One region of the Solibacillus sp. iso_87 genome, then DNA from elsewhere that is predicted to be linked to it. Evidence: riboswitches for the same ligand, from Rfam matches in the RefSeq annotation. Region 1 holds a riboswitch; each other region holds the start of a gene.
The links. Region 1 has a riboswitch for thiamine pyrophosphate ahead of AC0VXV_RS10755 (3-oxoacyl-ACP reductase). Riboswitches for the same ligand answer to the same signal wherever they lie in the genome.

Region 1 (5,770 bases):
GAATAATCCTGAGAACAAAGATAGTCCTAGCACTAAAAAGAAAATGAACAGAAAGAAGTACAAATTTATTTGAGGCGCTAACCAGTTTATCTCTTCCAAATAATCGAATAGGTATGCATCATAAAGGAAAAATGCTACGAAACCTAAAAAGAAGATCCATAAACAACCGAATGCCCAAACTGGTGCTCTGTTCCTGTGCCTATTTTCTTTTTCCCTAATTCCACCTTCTCTTACAGCATTGGAAGGAGTTTGTGGTTGTGGTTTTCTCTTCTTTTTCTTACTCATTCTTTTCCTATCCATAGTTAACCCCTCTTCAACTTTAATATAAAAGAGAACGGAGATTCCCCAATCCTCTTGGTACTACAACTCTTTATTTTACCAATTCATTTATCATTTTACCTTTCTTGGCATACAGTTCTATTTTACCGGTACATTCTGTAATAGGTAAGTAATATACTTATATGCCTTTGTTTTAAAGATATCGAATTTAAGTAGGATATAACGAAGTAATTATTCCATCCTTATTAATAGGCGCCTTACTTCATGTACCTATTTAGTTATGGGACGGTTATTGGTTTATGATTTTTATAGTTCCAGGTACAGAAGATTATGTGCTAATCGGTATATCAGAAAAGAAAATTATGCATTTTAGACCGAGTAAGCAAACTCCTGATCCAACAATACCATACGGTGAAATTATATTGGATAGCCCGGAAGTTCTCCGGATGAATACGGACTAAAACAAGGCAAAGATCAACAATTGGGCGCAATTCTTGCAAGAGGAATTGTGCTTTAATGGAGTACCATGAAAAGTTGAATACTTTAATAATCGATTCTTTGATTGGGGGAATCTTCATGTCAAATCAGATTATTGGAGTATGGTTAATTTATATAGGTGCAATTATAATAGTTTCGGCAATAAGTGGCGGTGATTTAACAATACAACCTTTCGTCCTTGGGTTTGGCGGCTTTTTCGGTTATCTAATAATTTTTATGTTACCGTATATAAATCGCCAACTAGCATACGGTAAAAATTCGAAATTTCAAGATAAAATAGATAATATAAACGTAATAATAACAATTATTTTATGCACCCTTTGTGGTTTGTTTATTGGCTTTGAAAATTCAAGATTGGTATGGTTGTCTATTTTAATTGTCATTGGTATACATTTTTTCGCTTTTTACTTTTCCCAAGGAAAATGGATGATAGTTTTAGGAATATTAGCAATAACAAATGGGGTATTGGGTATTATTTTCTTTAACATTCCTTTTTTAGTATTTGCCTCAATAGATGGGTTAATAAAAATTGTTATTGGTTTTAAAATGCTATTTATGAAACAAAATTTTGAAAAGCATTATATTTCTAGCGAACAGTTGCGTTAGCTAAAAAAGGAGCACTCTCATAAGGTGCTTACCTTTTTCAACCACATAAACAAAAAATCTTTAGGTGGCCATATGAAGAAGGTGTAGCATTATAATAAAGTTCGATTAAAAGATAGTTTGTACAATCTCTAACTTCAACTCGTTTGAATAAATATTATTTTTTCTCGACACAGAAAAATCCCCTTTAAGTAAAATGTTTACCGACAGCGTACTGAAGGTTTTTTAACATTGTCTACTTAAAGGGGATAATATCAAGCTTTGTTTCAAAACAGTTGGTTTCTTTCTATATAATAACGTTCGGGCTACTATAAGTGGCTTAAAAATGGCAAAGTATCGTTACGTAAACATAATGATATTGTTTTAAAGGAGCAAATATTAGCGATTCATCAAACGCACAAAATGTATGGGTATCCACGCATGTAAATCGCTTTACGAGACAAAGGCTTTCTTGTGAATCATAAGAAAGTCTATCGACTAATGAGTGAGTTGGGTATTCAATCGATTATTTGTAAAAAGAGTCGCGTATGGGGCAACCATCTTATTAGCAAACCTTTAGCTAATCAGGATACAAACGATTGAGTGGGATAATTCTAGGCTGCTTGTAGTAATGTAGTATTTAAGTAAAAAGTGTACTTGTTAAGAACAGCATATTTTGATAGAATCAAGCTAATTAAATGCATTTGCAGGGGGACACATTTGTGTTGAGAAGGTAGAACCTGACCCTTAGAACCTGACCGTTAATACGGACGTAGGGAGCAAAGTACATATTTTTTTTTTGTACTTACTATGGCTCCGCGTAATTTACGTGGAGCTTTTCTTTTGCAAATACTTTAATTGCAGGGGGACACATTCGTGTTGAGAAGGTTAAAACCTGACCCTTAGAACCTGACAGTTAACACTGACGTAGGGAGCAATTATAGGTGTAGTATACACTTTTTTAGCGTCTCTATAGTAATAGAGGCGTTTTTTTGCTCTTACAGAATCTAATGAGGAGGTAACCGTATTTAGTTTTGCGGAAATTTAAGTCGGATGGCTTTTTGTCTTTCCGTCATTTACGAATATCAAACAATTATACAAAAATTAGACAAGGGGAAATGATGATGAAATTACATGAACAAACCGTTTTAGTTACAGGTGCAAGTAGAGGTGTTGGAGAAGAACTCGTAAAAGCATTTGTCAAAGAGGGGGCTAATGTCGTACTGAATTATTATAAGAGTGAAGAAAAAGCGCAACGTTTAGCACAAAGTCTGGGTTCTCAGGTTATCGCTTTACAAGCAGATATCCGCAACCAACAAGAAGTTCAGCAAATGGTCGAAAAGGCAAAGCAATATTTTCATACGCCGATTACAACCATTGTCAATAATGCGTTGATTGATTTCGAATTTAATCCACTCACACAAAAAAATGTGTTTGAGCTTCAATGGACCGATTACAATAAGCAATTTGAAGGAACGATTAAGGGTGCTTTGAACAGTATTCAAGCATGTATTCAGGATATGAAAGAACTAGAATTTGGTCGTATTATCAATATTGGGACAAACTTATTTCAACATCCGGTAGTAGCTTATCATGAATACACAACAGCTAAAGCGGCATTGCTCGGATTTACACGTAACATGGCGAAAGAGTTAGGGGCGTATGGCGTTACAGTCAATATGATGTCTGGTGGACTTTTAAAACAAACGGATGCGAGTAAAGTGACAACAGCAGAAGTATTTCAATTGATTGAAACCACAACCCCTTTACAAAGAGTGACAACACCAAAAGAATTAGCGGAAGTGGCATTATTCTTTGCATCTCCTTGGGGGAGTGCCATCACTGGACAAAATTTAGTCGTTGATGGCGGTCTTGTAATGGATTAGAAACCAGCTTGTATCTCTCTTTTAGATGTAAATATAAGGGGGGGCAATAAGTTAAAGTGGGATGAGGTAAATATAATATTTATTTAAGGAAAACTTATTATGAACTGTGATTTTAAAATAATAGGTATATATATGTTGAACAATAGGACTATATTGTTGAGCAATTTTTTCTTGAGGAGGATATAGTACTGGTGTTTGCATCCTTGGACCGACGCTAAAAGGTATTCATTTAACTGATGACACAAATTAACCCCCATTCAATTTGAATAGGGGGTGATAGTATGTCAATGTCTATTACTATCATGTAGCGAAGAAGGTTACTATCAACCTCAATTTTTTTACGTAGGGTTGCCATAAATACTCTAAGAAATGCTACATTGTTCTCCCAGCTATTTCCCCAAATTTCTTTTGTAATGTAATTATGGGTTAACACGTTACCTATATTTTTAGAAAGTAAAACCAGTAATTTGTATTCAATAGGTGTTAAATGCAGCTCTTTACCATTTAAATAAGCACAACCAGCAGCATAATCAATAGCAAGATCCCCGTTAGGGAAATAAGGATTTTGATGTGGATTTTCTGAGCTGCTAAAGCTATATATAGTTCACTTCTAGGGGGCATTTTTATTGGAGTTGGAAATGGATTGATGTTAAATTTTCAGACAAGTACGGGAGGAACGGATTTTATTGCCCAGTTTTTATGTGACAAGACGGGGATAAATGTAGGGATATATCTTGCTTATTGATTCAATAATAATAATTATTGGTGGTTTGTTATTATCTTCAGAGACTTTTTATTTCTCCATTATCACTATACTTTCAATTGGTATTACTACGAGTTTTATTACAAGTAGAAAAGGGCATGTTTTCGACACTAATAAATGAGGTGACAGGGAGAAACTATGGGGATTTTATACACTATGGCTATTTTTTATTTTCCTTCGTCTTGGAATAAACCATAGATATCCCACTAGCAATTACAATTGATTAGTATTGTAAGTGTCAAAATAATCACCCCGGTATCAATTTTTTAATTATATTGCACAACTATTAAGTATTCAAAATAACTTTATGAGCCATTACAAACAAATTACTTGCCATACGATTACCCAATATATAAGAGCACTTATTTTTAACACAAAATAAAAATGAGAGGCTACAGTAACTAAAGAGAAATTTAGCGAAGAGTATCTGGATGAATGCCAGTGCTCTTTTTTACATTCAGAATAAGATGATTATATAAAAAGATATCATGGTGAGGAGAATAATTAATTGACTACTACATTAAGGTGTCAAGAATGCGAAAGACCGGCACGAATACTAAAAAAGACCAGGGAACTTTCCCGGAATGGAAATTTTATTGTAAAGAAGCTTTATAAACGTATTTGTCTATGTGATGGTGAAATTAAACTTGCGATGGAATAGGGCTTTGAATAGTGCGTATTGCTATTCCTCCGGCGGTACGTGCTATTGAGAGTTCATGAATGTTTTGTTTGTACTCCCACTTAGTTTTATTACTGGACTATAGGAGGTGGTAAATAATATGGATTGGTTAGAGAAGGCTGCAGAAAACTATGCAAAAATTAAAAAGGCTCAAGAAAACCAGAAACAAATAATAAAAATTTATCCAATAAAGGTAAGAGAATTATGGGCTTCCTTTAAACAGATGCACGATACTATTGGTAGCAAATTTGGTAATTCCATTATTTTTCCGAGCAACCCCTTTCATATGGAATCAGTAATAGGTATTGTTTCAATTAGAGGAAGAGCAAAGCAAGTTAGCAAGGCTGTCGGATACTACGGTTCAGTTATAATTACTATCTAATATATTAATAAACAAGGTAAAATTCAAACAGAACGAACTGTGGCTTTGAAATAAAGTTCGATAATTTATAATAGAGTCTGATTATTTTTAATAAAGTTCGATAATTTGTAAAAAAGTTTGATTAAATTCCTGTGTAGATAGTCAAGTTATTTTCTTATTCCACAATTCTTGTTCAAAAGTAAAGCTGTAGCAGATCAATTAGTCGAATTGAAATTAACTTTCCATAAGGGGAACGCCATTGACAGCCGAGTTTAAGGAGTTTCCTATCCTACATAGTGATCGAGGATATCAATATACATCAAAAGAATTCAAGCGAATCATAGAGAAAGCAAATGTGACACATAGTATGTCGAAAGTCGGCCGCTGTATTGATAATGGACCGATAGCGTACTAAACACTTTAACCCCAGCTCTTTCATTTGGTGATTTTTCCTTGGCTTGAACTAAGGCATTCAACTTTTTTAAATACTCGTTTTCCATGCGTAGACGGTTGATCCTTGCTTGAAGTGCTTCAGGTGAACCTTCTACAAGTGCTTGTTTTGGTTGTTTAGTCGAGTCTTTTTTCATGGATAGACGCCCCTTTTTCTTTGGCTGAAGGGCATCTTCAAATAATATTTCGAATTGGTTTTTCCAATTACGTATAGACGAACTAGCTGCTATATTGAAAAAAGCTGCCGTTTCGTGTAAGGATGTACCGTGTTC
Region 2 (5,770 bases), 1.3 Mb from region 1:
ACTTCAGCAGGCGACAAATCATTATCAGGAGAAAAAGCGGCAAGAACCATTGTTAGATAACTATACAAAATCGATTTCGCAGCTTGAACAACTTGTTCCGATCTATCAATCGATTAATACACAGCGGGAAAATGTTTCAAAGCTTGCAGAAAACCAAAAAAACGCCAAGCAATTATTTGATAAGCTGCAAAACGAAGCATCCTCTTTAAAAGAAAAACATCAACAGCAGCAAGCCATTATAAATGAGCTGGAAGATGCGACCATTACATACCATGATACGTATGAAGTACATGCTGCATTAACACGGAAAATTGAAATGGTAAAAGAAGTGGCTGCATTACAGATGAATGTGGAAGCTTTAGTGAAACAGCTTGCAGATAAGAAACAAATTACTGATGAAACACAACAGAAGCTGCAAAACATGGAGCAGCAAATACGCAGCAATCAGGCAGCCTTTCTAGTGGCATCATTACAGCACGGGGAAGCATGTCCTGTATGTGGGAGCACAGAGCACCCAGCCATTCATAACAGCGAAGCGGTTGTCATTGATGAAAATGTGTTGGCACAGCTGCGTCAGGAAGGTGATAGGGCGATGCAAAGCTTTTATCAGGTCAATTCGCAATTAGATGTGGAAAAGGCAACATTGGAACAGAAAAGAAGTGCGCTTCAGTCACTTGAAGCTGAGCTTTCACAACTACATGAGTATGAACAGCAATTGGCCGTACTGACTGCGCAGTTGACAAAGCAAAAACAGCAGCAGGCCCAGCTTATCAATGAAAAGAAAACGATGGCACAGCTTTCAGAAAACAAAGAAGTGTTGCAAGGTCGCATTGAAAAAGGGCAGCAATATGTAATCGATATTGATAAACAATATGCGCAGGAAAAAGGGAAGCTTGAGCAAAGTGAGCAATCATTATTGCCTCAGTTTTCTAGATTGGATGAAGTAACACAAGAATTGGCAAGCCAGCAGCAAAAACATCACCATTTAAAAATTGCGATTCAAAATGCACTTGAAGCGATGCAAAAAATCCAATTAGATGAAAAAACTTGTGAAGTGAACCATCTACATGCGAAGAATCTTGTAACAGAAAAACAGCAGGAATATACTTTAGCTCGAAAAGTATTTGAGTCAGCATTGCTGCAGGAAGGTTTCGACTTAGAAACGTATAAAACTGCGTTATTGCCTTTAAATGTACAGCAGCAAATTCAGGATGCGGTTGAAGCGTACAAGCAAAATGTTCATACATTATCTGTTCAAATTGCTGAGGAAGAACCTTTGCTTGAAGGAAAAGAACGAGCTGATTTAACGGCATGTGAGCAACAGATTCATGAGCTGAATGAGCAGATTGAGGCAAAGTACTCAAAAATGACACTGATCCAGTCCTATGTGGAGCAATGTGAGGAGACGCGCGATAGACTTGACCAATCCGCACAGCAGATCGAAAGCTATAAAGCGAAACTGATGCAAGTTGAACATGTTTATAATTTAATTCGCGGTCAAAATGATGCGAAAATTTCATTTGAGCGGTTTGTACAAATCGGCTATTTGGAAAAAGTGACCCATGCGGCAAATGAACGTTTGCGTGTCCTATCAAATGGCCAATACTTCCTGAAATCTACAGGAAGGAAAGAAGGAAATGCCCAAAGCGGACTCAGCATCGATGTATATGACAGCCATACAGGGCAAACGCGGGATGTAAAAACACTGTCCGGCGGTGAAAAATTTAATGCATCACTTTCATTAGCATTAGGAATGGCCGATGTTATTCAAAGTGTTCAAGGAAGTGTGCATATCGATACGATGTTTATTGATGAAGGCTTCGGTACTTTAGATGAGGAAGCGTTAAGAAGGGCAATCGATATATTGATCGATCTTCAACAAACAGGCCGCTTAATCGGCGTCATCTCCCATGTGGCCGAACTAAAAGCAGCAATGCCGGCTATTTTACAAGTGCAAAAGCTAAAAGAAGGCTACAGTAAAACGGAGATCATTATTAAATAAGAAAAAACACATTTCCCTCCAGTAAAAGTGGGAAATGTGTTTTTTTTGCATTAACGTTTTGGAGTTCGTCGTGTAGTTGCTGGTTGGGGTGTAGATTTTTTGTTGTCCATCATTTTTTTTATGATAGGATACACGATTGGTCCATATTTAATTGCTGTTTTAATAAGTTTATTTAATTTCATTAGTAAACACTCCTTAACGAATACATTTCGTATAAAAAATATACCCAAAGAACAAGCTTTCATAAACATTAACGTAAAACTTTAATCGCTTGAGCTAGATTCCATATCGCCAGGATGAACGTAATAACAACTAAAAGAATAAATCCGATAAAATGCGAACTAATAAAAAAATCCTGAATGCTCAAGGTCAAAGTATCGTTCCAGGAAAGAACGGAAGTGAAAAAGTAAATAATGTACAGAATCCCTAACAGTATCGGTATGAGTTGTGTAATAAAAGCTTTTTTAGAATGGCCTTTAACTGCATTATCTTTCGTAACAATAAATATAATTAACGGTAAAATAAACGGTGCAAAATAAAAGCTTAAATAGCTCAGTGCACTTAAACCTTTCGATTGATCCATTATTTATCACTCCTTCGTATCTATTATATGTAATTCTAGTACGTTTCAAAATAATAGCTGTTGAAAGTTGTAAAAATATTCGTTACAATGAGCATGTTCAAACAATAAAAAATTAGATGTACCACAAGGGGTGCCGAGAAAGTCGGCTGAGATTGTGCACGGGATTGCACTGACTCTTTGAACCTGTAAGTTAGCACTTGCGTAGGGATGTGGATAGAATCCGACTGTTCAAACGATAGTCAGGCTTTTGTCCTGACTATCGTTTTTTACTTTTTCTAAAAACCTTCTGAAAAAGTAAAAGCCTCCGGCGGATGTCATGGATTCGGATATGAGTTCTTTACGCGAGCGTAAAGCCGAATCCCGACGCAATTACGCTAATGCGTAATTGATTTCTATTCTATCCCTCTTCACTTTTGTTACATCGGATAAAAGAAAGGGGAATTGTTATGGACAGAATGAAATTATTGATGATGGTGGAGATAGCGATATTTGCTGCCATCGGACTTGTGTTGGATCAAGTATCATTTAAAATGTGGGCACAAGGCGGGTCAATCAGCTTTGTTATGGTACCGATCATGTTAATGGCTATTCGTTGGGGGTTAACGGCAGGACTTGCAACAGGTTTGCTGATCGGCGTTATGCAAATGATGTTCGGTGCTTACATTGTACACTGGCTTCAGGCAATTTTAGATTATGGTCTTGCCTTTACAGTAGTAGGATTAGCGGCAATTGTAAGAAAGCCATTATTAGAGGCTGCACAATCGTTCAATAAAGTAAAAATGGCACTTTATATCGTCATCGGGGCCCTTATAGGTGGTGCTTTAAGATTTGTTTCGCACTTGCTTGCAGGTGTCGTGTTCTTTAAAGAATATGCAGGCGATGATAATGTATGGGCCTATTCAATTATTTACAACAGTACTTATATGGTACCTGCTACAATACTTACGGCAATTATCGCAGTTATTTTATTCACTTCTGCACCCCGATTACTGCAAAAAGTAAAAACAACATAGCGAATAGAAAACTCAAGGCTTGCAGCGAGAAATACAATTCCCGCTGCAAGTTTTTTCTTTTTTATATAGTAGAAAGTCGTACTAAATTAGTAATAAACCGGTAAATTTTAAAATCCTTGAACAATTACAACCGATTTTAAGTATGCTATAGTTAAGGGTAGACATTGTTTAAGAGGAAGGAAGTTACACATGATTGTTACTACTCAAGAAGAAATACAGGCGTTTAAAAAAATTGGACGCATTTGTGCTGAAATTCGTGAGGCGATGAAAGCTGCGACAGTACCTGGCGTGACAACGAAAGAATTAGATGAAATTGCAGGCCGTATGTTTGCGGAAGCAGGCGCGGTTTCAGGTCCTAAAGGCGAATATGATTTTCCGGGATATACATGCATTTCAGTAAATCACGAAGTTGCACATGGTATTCCAGGTAACAAGGTTATTCAGGAAGGCGATATCGTAAACATTGATGTTTCGGGCTCTTTAAACGGGTATTTTGCAGATACAGGTATTTCATTTGTCGTTGGTGAAGGTTATGAAGAGAAAGAAAAACTTTGCACTGTAGCAAAATCAGCATTTGATCGTGCAATGACAAAGGTTAAAGCAGGTTCAAAATTAAATCAAATCGGTAAAGCTGTAGAGCGTGAAGCACGGGATCACGGGTTGACAGTAATTATGAACTTAACTGGTCATGGCTTAGGTAAATCATTACACGAAGAGCCAAACCATGTATTGAACTATTATGATGCTTGGGATACAACAATCATGAAAGAAGGCATGGTGTTGGCAGTAGAGCCGTTTATTTCGGCAAAGGCTGAGCATATCGTAGAATCAGGTGACGGCTGGACATTCATTACACCGGACAAATCATTAGTTGCCCAAATCGAACATTCGATTATCGTAACTAAAGACAAACCGATCATTTTAACAACATTAGAAGACTAAGTTATAAACGTGGGTGCATACATAAGTGCACCCGCGTTTTTTGTTCTATCAAAACATGGTCCCAACATAAAATAATCAAATGATTCAAATAAATGACTGCAACAATTACCAATTCCATACACTTTCAAGTAAAATATACATAAATAAATGGAGTAGGGGAGGCAGCACTATTTGAAAAAGCTAAAAGATGTGGATTTATCGCAAAAACTGGAGAAGGAAATCTATAAGAAGCAATTGAAAGCTTTGCAATACGAAATGCTAAATGCCCAGCAATTTTTATTCAACAATAAAATTGGCCTTATTATTGCATTTGAAGGTATGGATGCAGCAGGCAAAGGGGGAGCGATCAAGCGCCTAACAGAACGTATCGATCCGCGCGGGTTAATGGTATGGCCGATCTCTGCCCCACAGCCTCATGAAATGAGGTATCATTATATGCAACGTTTCTGGAGAAAGTTGCCGCAGCATGGCCAGATCGCAATTTTCGACCGTTCCTGGTATGGGCGGGTATTGGTGGAGCGCATAGAAGGGTTTGCTGAAGAAGCAGAGTGGAAACGCGCTTATGAAGAAATTAATAGCTTTGAGAAACAGCTGACAGATGAAGATTATATAATGATTAAATTTTGGATCCATATCGATTCGGATGAACAGCTTAAACGTTTTAATGAAAGAGCAGCCGATCCGTATAAATCATGGAAATTGACAGCTGAAGATTGGCGGAACCGTGATAAATTTAATTTATATTTTGAGGCAGCCGATGAAATGTTCGAAAAAACCGATTCGGAAAACGCTCCTTGGCACTTAATAGCAGGGAACGACAAAAACTACGCACGTGTTCAAGTACTAAAAGAAACAGTTGCCCATATAGAAAAAGAAGTTACAAAACGGGGCATGAAGCTTACAAACATTTTCGAAAAGGTTAAAGAAACAGTTGTAGATAAAGAGAAAACGGAATTTATAGATATAAAGCCAGAGCCTGTAAAATCAATAAAGAAAAAGTTGAAAAAACGGTAGGCAAGCTTTGAAATGAAATGAAGGTGGTTCAATGAAAAGCTTATTCAAGCTATTTCACAAGAAGGAGGGTCCAATGGTTCGACTTATTGGGCAACAATGTTCGCTTCGCACATTTACCCCGTCCGATGCGAAAGGGTTGGCAAAATTATTAAGAGACAATAAAATGTATTGGTCCGAATTTGAACCATTACATCGCGATGAATTTTACACAGAACA
Region 3 (5,770 bases), 490 kb from region 1:
ACAACATCCCTTGTTTTCCTTCGCCTTCCGCTTCGGCCCGCATCATTCGAGCCATTAAATCGACATCGGAATCCCGGTATTTTACTCTTGGCATTTTTTCACCTCACAACTATAGTATGAAACAGTTAACCTGGTTGCGCATATGAATAAATGAAATCACTTAAAAATTGTTTCTTGTTATTACTTATGTATTTCTAACCTATCTTTCCGCATTAACACGGGATATAGTTCATAAATTAGTACATAGGAAAAGGAGGACGGACAATTCAAATTCATGTTGTACAACCGGGAGAATCATTGTGGGCAATTGCACAAGCTTATGGAACAACAGTGCAAAGTATAGTGGAAGCCAACCAAATTCCAGAGCCGGCTCGGTTAGTTGTCGGGCAAGCATTGGTCGTTCCACTGAAAGGTCAATATTATATTGTACAGCCAGGCGATAGTTTATGGTCAATTGGTCAACGTTTTCAGGTGAATTATTTAACGCTCGCTCAAGCAAATGGCTTAAATCCGGATGCATTGCTAATGATCGGAACATCATTGTATATACCGGAACCATCCAAAAGGTCAGCAGAAATTTTGGCATATGTAGAACCAAGGGGTGATGAAATAAACGAAATGCTGCTGGATCAAGTTCGTGAGGCGAGTCCATATTTAACTTACTTAGCTGTATTCAGTTATGAAGCGAGGCGGGATGGTTCATTAAAAGCACCGACAATAAACCCATTACCAGAGATCGCTGAACAAAATAATACAAGTATAGCAATGGCGATTACTAATCTCGAAGATTATCAGTTTAGCGCTGAGCTTGCACGTGATATTTTCCAAAGTGTCGCTGTCCAGAACTTGCTGCTGGACAATATCATTGCAGAAGCAAAACGTATCGGAAATATTTCGGATATCCACTTTGATTTTGAACGTATATCGGGCGATCAGAGAGAAGCCTACAATAATTTCCTTCGAAGAGCTGTAGAGCGTTTGCATGCAGAAGGGTATACAGTTTCTACTGCATTGGCACCAAAAACGAGAGCCGATCAGCCGGGTGAATGGTTTATGGGGCATGACTATAAAGCTCATGGCGAAATAGTGGATTTTGTTATGCTGATGACATACGAATGGGGATATTCTGCTGGTCCTCCAATGGCCGTTTCTCCGCTGCCGCAAGTCGAGCAAGTAGTACAATATGCTTTAACAGAAGTTCCTGCGAGTAAAATTTTACTGGGACAAAATTTGTATGGCTACGATTGGACATTACCCTTTGTACAAGGAGGAGATTATGCAGAAGCAATAAGCCCTCAACGTGCAATTGAAGTGGCAAAACGTTATAATGCGGCTATCCAATTTGACTATACTGCACAGGCCCCGTACTTTAATTACTATGATGAGCAAGGCCGTTCACATATTGTCTGGTTTGAGGACGCACGTTCCATTCAGGCGAAGTTTGATTTAGTAAAGCGCTTGAATTTGCGCGGTGTTGGTTATTGGAAATTAGGATTGCCATTCCCGCAAAACTGGCAGCTCATCGGGGCTAATTTTAATGTGGTGAAGAAATAGAAAAAGCAAAATTGACGGTCAGATGAAATGGAAAACAATTCATCTGACTTTTTTGATTGTTATCCATTTAAGAAGGAGATTTGGTTGATACTGATGAAGTATTAGTAGTAGTTGAATAAAAGGGGGATTATTGATGGGGAATGTTCCGGAAATTTTACAAAATTTACGTATCCCAGTAATAGGGGCACCGTTGTTTATTATTAGCAATCCAAAATTGGTCATTGCACAATGTAAGGCAGGAATTGTAGGGTCGATGCCAGCGCTGAACGCAAGGCCGGCAAGACAGTTGGATGAATGGTTAGCTGAAATTACAGAGGAGTTGGCAAGCTATAATGCCAAAAATCCGGATCGGCGGGCAGCGCCATTTGCAATTAACCAGATTGTCCATAAAACAAATGACCGGCTGGAACAGGATATGGAGCTTTGTGTGAAATATAAAGTCCCGATTATTATTACCTCACTTGGGGCACGCGAAGAAGTTTTTGAGGCAGCACATAGTTATGGAGGCATAGTTTTTCATGATGTTATCAACAATTACTTTGCCAAAAAAGCGATTCAAAAAGGTGCGGACGGTATCATTGCAGTAGCAGCAGGTGCAGGAGGCCATGCCGGTCAGCAGAGTCCATTTGCGCTTGTACAGGAAATCCGTGAATGGTTTGACGGTCCATTAGCTTTATCAGGATCAATCGCACGAGGCCATTCACTATTGGCTGCACAGGCGATGGGAGCTGATTTCGGTTATATTGGTTCACCGTTTATCGCGACTGAAGAAGCCTTTGCTCGTCAAGAATATAAACAGATGATTGTGGATAGTACCGCAGAAGATATTGTTTACAGCAATTTATTTACAGGAATCCATGGAAATTATTTGAAAGGTTCTATCATGAATGCGGGGATGGATCCGAATAATCTAAAAGAAAGTGATCCTTCTGCAATGAACTTCAACGATAATACGGCAAAAGCCTGGAAAGATATTTGGGGAAGCGGGCAAGGAATTGGTGCAATTAAAGAGATTAGTTCAACACAGCAATATGTTGTTAAATTGGCTGAAGAATATACACAGGCTTATCATGAACTGACTGGTAAAAAATCGGCAGTAGCCCATTTACAATAGCTAATAGCAATTGTGAAAAACAAAAATGCTATTTTTTTCTGAGCGCTAAAAATTGATTTACATTCCGGGACGCTTTCTGCGGGCGTAGGAGTAATTTCGTAATTTTTGAATTCACTTGCCCGGTTTGAATTAATTTGTTACACTCTGGATAATTAAATGCATTTGCGGGGGGACACAGCAGTGTTGAGAAGGTTAAAACCTGACCCTTAGAACCTGGCCGTTAATACGGACGTAGGGAGCAAAGTACACGCTATACATATGTACTTACTTTGGCTCCGCGTATCCTTAACGTGGAGTCTTTCTTTTGCAAATATACAAGCATTTGATTTGCGGGGGGACACAGTAGTGTTGAGAAGGTTAAAACCTGACCCTTGGAACCTGGCCGTTAATACGGACGTAGGGAGCAAAGAAAAGTGGTACTTACACTTTTTGGGGACGTCTCTCTATATTGAGGCGTCTTTTTTGTGCTTCCGCCAACAAAAAGGAGGAGTAACAATGGGATTTTGTGAAAAGGTAAGGAAAGAAACGGATTTTTATTGGGAGGCTAGCTTCTATCATCCTTTTGTACAAGGGATTGCAGATGGGAGTTTACCGCTGGAGAAGTTTAAGTTTTATATGCTGCAGGATGCATATTATTTAAAACATTATACGAAAGTCCTTGCTCTTGCAGCTGCAAAAGCTACAACAGATGATGATGTACAATATTTTCTGCAAACAGCAAAATTTATTCATGACGCAGAGCTGGAATTACACCGGACAACGTTTAAAGAATTAGGTGTGACAGCGGAGGATTTGGAACAATTCGAACCGGCTCCAGCAGCCTATAACTATGTAAGCCATATGTACAATGCAGTGCATAACGGAGATGTAGCAGAAGCATTTGCGGCAATTTTACCTTGCCCATGGCTGTATCAGGAAATAGGGCAAAGGTTAAAAGATGCATGCCCCAATGTCCCCCTTTATGAACAGTGGATTGCACTATATGCGTCCGAGGAGATGCTTCAAAATATTGAAATACAAAAATCGATGCTGGATCGATATGCGAAAGAACAACCGGCAAAGCTAAAAGTATTGCAGGAACATTTTAAGAAAAGCTGTTATTACGAATGGATGTTCTGGGAGATGCCTTGGACGAAGCAAAGCTGGGAACAAGGGGTGTATATCAATGAGCCTGCAAGCAATTAATAAAAATCAGCCGTTAGTACATTGCATTACAAATTATGTCGTCGCAAATTTTACAGCGAATGGTTTGCTTGCGGTGGGTGCTTCACCAGTCATGGCGGATGCGATAGAAGAAGTGGGAGAAATGGCTGCTCAGTCAAATGCATTACTTTTAAATATGGGTACTTTGAATGAACGGACAGTAGCATCGATGAAGCAAGCTGGACTGAGCGCAAATAAGCATCGTACTCCGGTTGTTCTGGATCCAGTAGGGGTAGGGGCAACGAAGTTTCGAGTTGAGATAGCACGACAACTGCTCGATCTTCTAAAGATTGATGTAATCCGCTGCAATATGGGAGAACTTGCGGCTCTTGCGGGAGCGGATTGGACTTCCAAAGGTGTTGATAGCGGCAAGGGGGATATAGATGTTGCAGCGACTGCCAAACAGCTTGCTAATAACTATCGATCTATTGTAATCGTAACAGGAGAACAAGATGTTATTACGGATGGGGAAAGAGTTGAATTCGTAACGGGTGGTCATGAAAAAGTGACAAAAATGACGGGGAGCGGCTGCCTACTAAGTGCCCTTTGTGCTGCGGTGCTGGCAAACAGTAAAGAACCGTTTAATGATTTACAAATTCTGCTCAATGAATATAAACAGGCAAGTGCCAATTCTGTGGCAGCTATAGGAACTTTCCATAAAAATTTCTTGAATGAACTAGAAAATTTAGCGGAGGGACGACAATGATTACATGTACAATTGCAGGCTCGGATAGCGGTGGCGGTGCAGGCATCCAAGCAGACTTAAAAACGTTTCAGGAACTACGTGTATTTGGCACATCTGTCATTACCGCACTAACCGCACAAAATACGGAAGGAGTGCATGGGATTTTTCCGACAACGGCCGATTTCGTGCAAGCTCAGTTAAAAGCGGTACTTCAAGATTTTGAGATAAAGGCGATTAAAACAGGGATGCTGTTTAGTGCAGAAATTATCGAAGCTATTGTCGCCTTACTAAAAGACACAGAAATTCCGCTAATCGTTGATCCAGTCATGATTGCAAAAGGTGGTGCCAGTTTACTAGAGCAGGAGGCTACAACAGCCCTTAAGGAAAAGTTATTGCCGCTTGCAACTGTTTGTACACCGAACATTCCGGAAGCGGAAATCCTGACTGGGTATACAATTCAAACTGAGAAAGATATCAATTTAGCGGCGCAGCATCTATTAAGTCTAGGGCTGGAATGTGTTGTCATTAAGGGTGGTCACTTAAACAGTAAGCATGCGACAGATACGGTTTTCATTCGCGGGGAGCAACCATTTAAAATGAAAACCGAGAGAGTGGATACGAAGCACACCCATGGAACAGGATGTACATTTTCGGCAGCAATCACGGCGGAGATGGCAAAAGGAAGATCGACAGAGGCAGCCATTATAGAAGCAAAAAAATATGTGCAGCTGGCAATTCGTCATCCGCTTAATATTGGTCACGGGTTTGGCCCGACAAATCATTTCGCCTATCATGAACAGCGGGGGGTGTGTAATGTCCATGTCTTTTGATTTAAATAAATACTTTGTTATGGGAACAATCAATTGTAAACGCGACCCGCTGCTTGTTTTAGAAGAAGCGCTACAGGCAGGAATTACTATGTTCCAGCTGAGGGAAAAAGGGAAAAATGCTTTAAAAGGGGATGAGTATATTAAATTTGCCCGTCAATGCCAAAAGCTGTGCCAAATATATAAAATACCATTCATTATCAATGATGATGTCGAACTTGCATTAACATTAGATGCAGATGGAATTCATGTAGGACAGGAAGACACCGAGGTAGAAAAATTTAGATCTTTTGCGAAAAATAAAATCGTCGGAGTATCGGTTCATACAATGGAACAACTGGAATTGGCCATGGCAAATGGGGCAGATTATGCGGGGATTGGTCCAAT

Region 2: it holds a riboswitch for thiamine pyrophosphate, as region 1 does, so the genes downstream of both, thiT (energy-coupled thiamine transporter ThiT) here and AC0VXV_RS10755 (3-oxoacyl-ACP reductase) in region 1, are expected to answer to the same signal.
Region 3: it holds a riboswitch for thiamine pyrophosphate, as region 1 does, so the genes downstream of both, tenA (thiaminase II) here and AC0VXV_RS10755 (3-oxoacyl-ACP reductase) in region 1, are expected to answer to the same signal.

The regions. Positions count from the first base shown of each region.
Region 1 covers NZ_CM149656.1:2,145,210-2,150,979, reverse strand. The annotation lists gene AC0VXV_RS10775 (hypothetical protein) at 1-300, opposite strand, end outside; gene AC0VXV_RS10770 (hypothetical protein) at 579-740, shown strand; gene AC0VXV_RS10765 (DUF6609 family protein) at 856-1,383, shown strand; gene AC0VXV_RS10760 (IS3 family transposase) at 1,807-1,962, shown strand; TPP riboswitch at 2,058-2,155, shown strand; TPP riboswitch at 2,212-2,310, shown strand; gene AC0VXV_RS10755 (3-oxoacyl-ACP reductase) at 2,484-3,245, shown strand; gene AC0VXV_RS10750 (winged helix-turn-helix domain-containing protein) at 3,475-3,738, opposite strand; gene AC0VXV_RS10745 (hypothetical protein) at 3,892-3,990, shown strand; gene AC0VXV_RS10740 (hypothetical protein) at 4,788-5,069, shown strand; partial or broken gene AC0VXV_RS10735 (IS3 family transposase) at 5,332-5,454, shown strand; partial or broken gene AC0VXV_RS10730 (transposase) at 5,487-5,770, opposite strand, start outside.
Region 2 covers NZ_CM149656.1:3,405,415-3,411,184, reverse strand. The annotation lists gene AC0VXV_RS17485 (AAA family ATPase) at 1-2,002, shown strand, start outside; gene AC0VXV_RS17480 (hypothetical protein) at 2,053-2,184, opposite strand; gene AC0VXV_RS17475 (magnetosome magnetite crystal formation protein family) at 2,253-2,585, opposite strand; TPP riboswitch at 2,702-2,810, shown strand; gene thiT (energy-coupled thiamine transporter ThiT) at 3,032-3,598, shown strand; gene map (type I methionyl aminopeptidase) at 3,788-4,540, shown strand; gene AC0VXV_RS17460 (polyphosphate kinase 2 family protein) at 4,712-5,554, shown strand; gene AC0VXV_RS17455 (GNAT family N-acetyltransferase) at 5,628-5,770, shown strand, end outside.
Region 3 covers NZ_CM149656.1:2,630,552-2,636,321, reverse strand. The annotation lists gene AC0VXV_RS13370 (cell wall hydrolase) at 1-94, opposite strand, end outside; gene AC0VXV_RS13365 (LysM peptidoglycan-binding domain-containing protein) at 298-1,554, shown strand; gene AC0VXV_RS13360 (NAD(P)H-dependent flavin oxidoreductase) at 1,688-2,668, shown strand; TPP riboswitch at 2,825-2,923, shown strand; TPP riboswitch at 2,990-3,088, shown strand; gene tenA (thiaminase II) at 3,164-3,853, shown strand; gene thiM (hydroxyethylthiazole kinase) at 3,834-4,577, shown strand; gene thiD (bifunctional hydroxymethylpyrimidine kinase/phosphomethylpyrimidine kinase) at 4,574-5,386, shown strand; gene thiE (thiamine phosphate synthase) at 5,370-5,770, shown strand, end outside.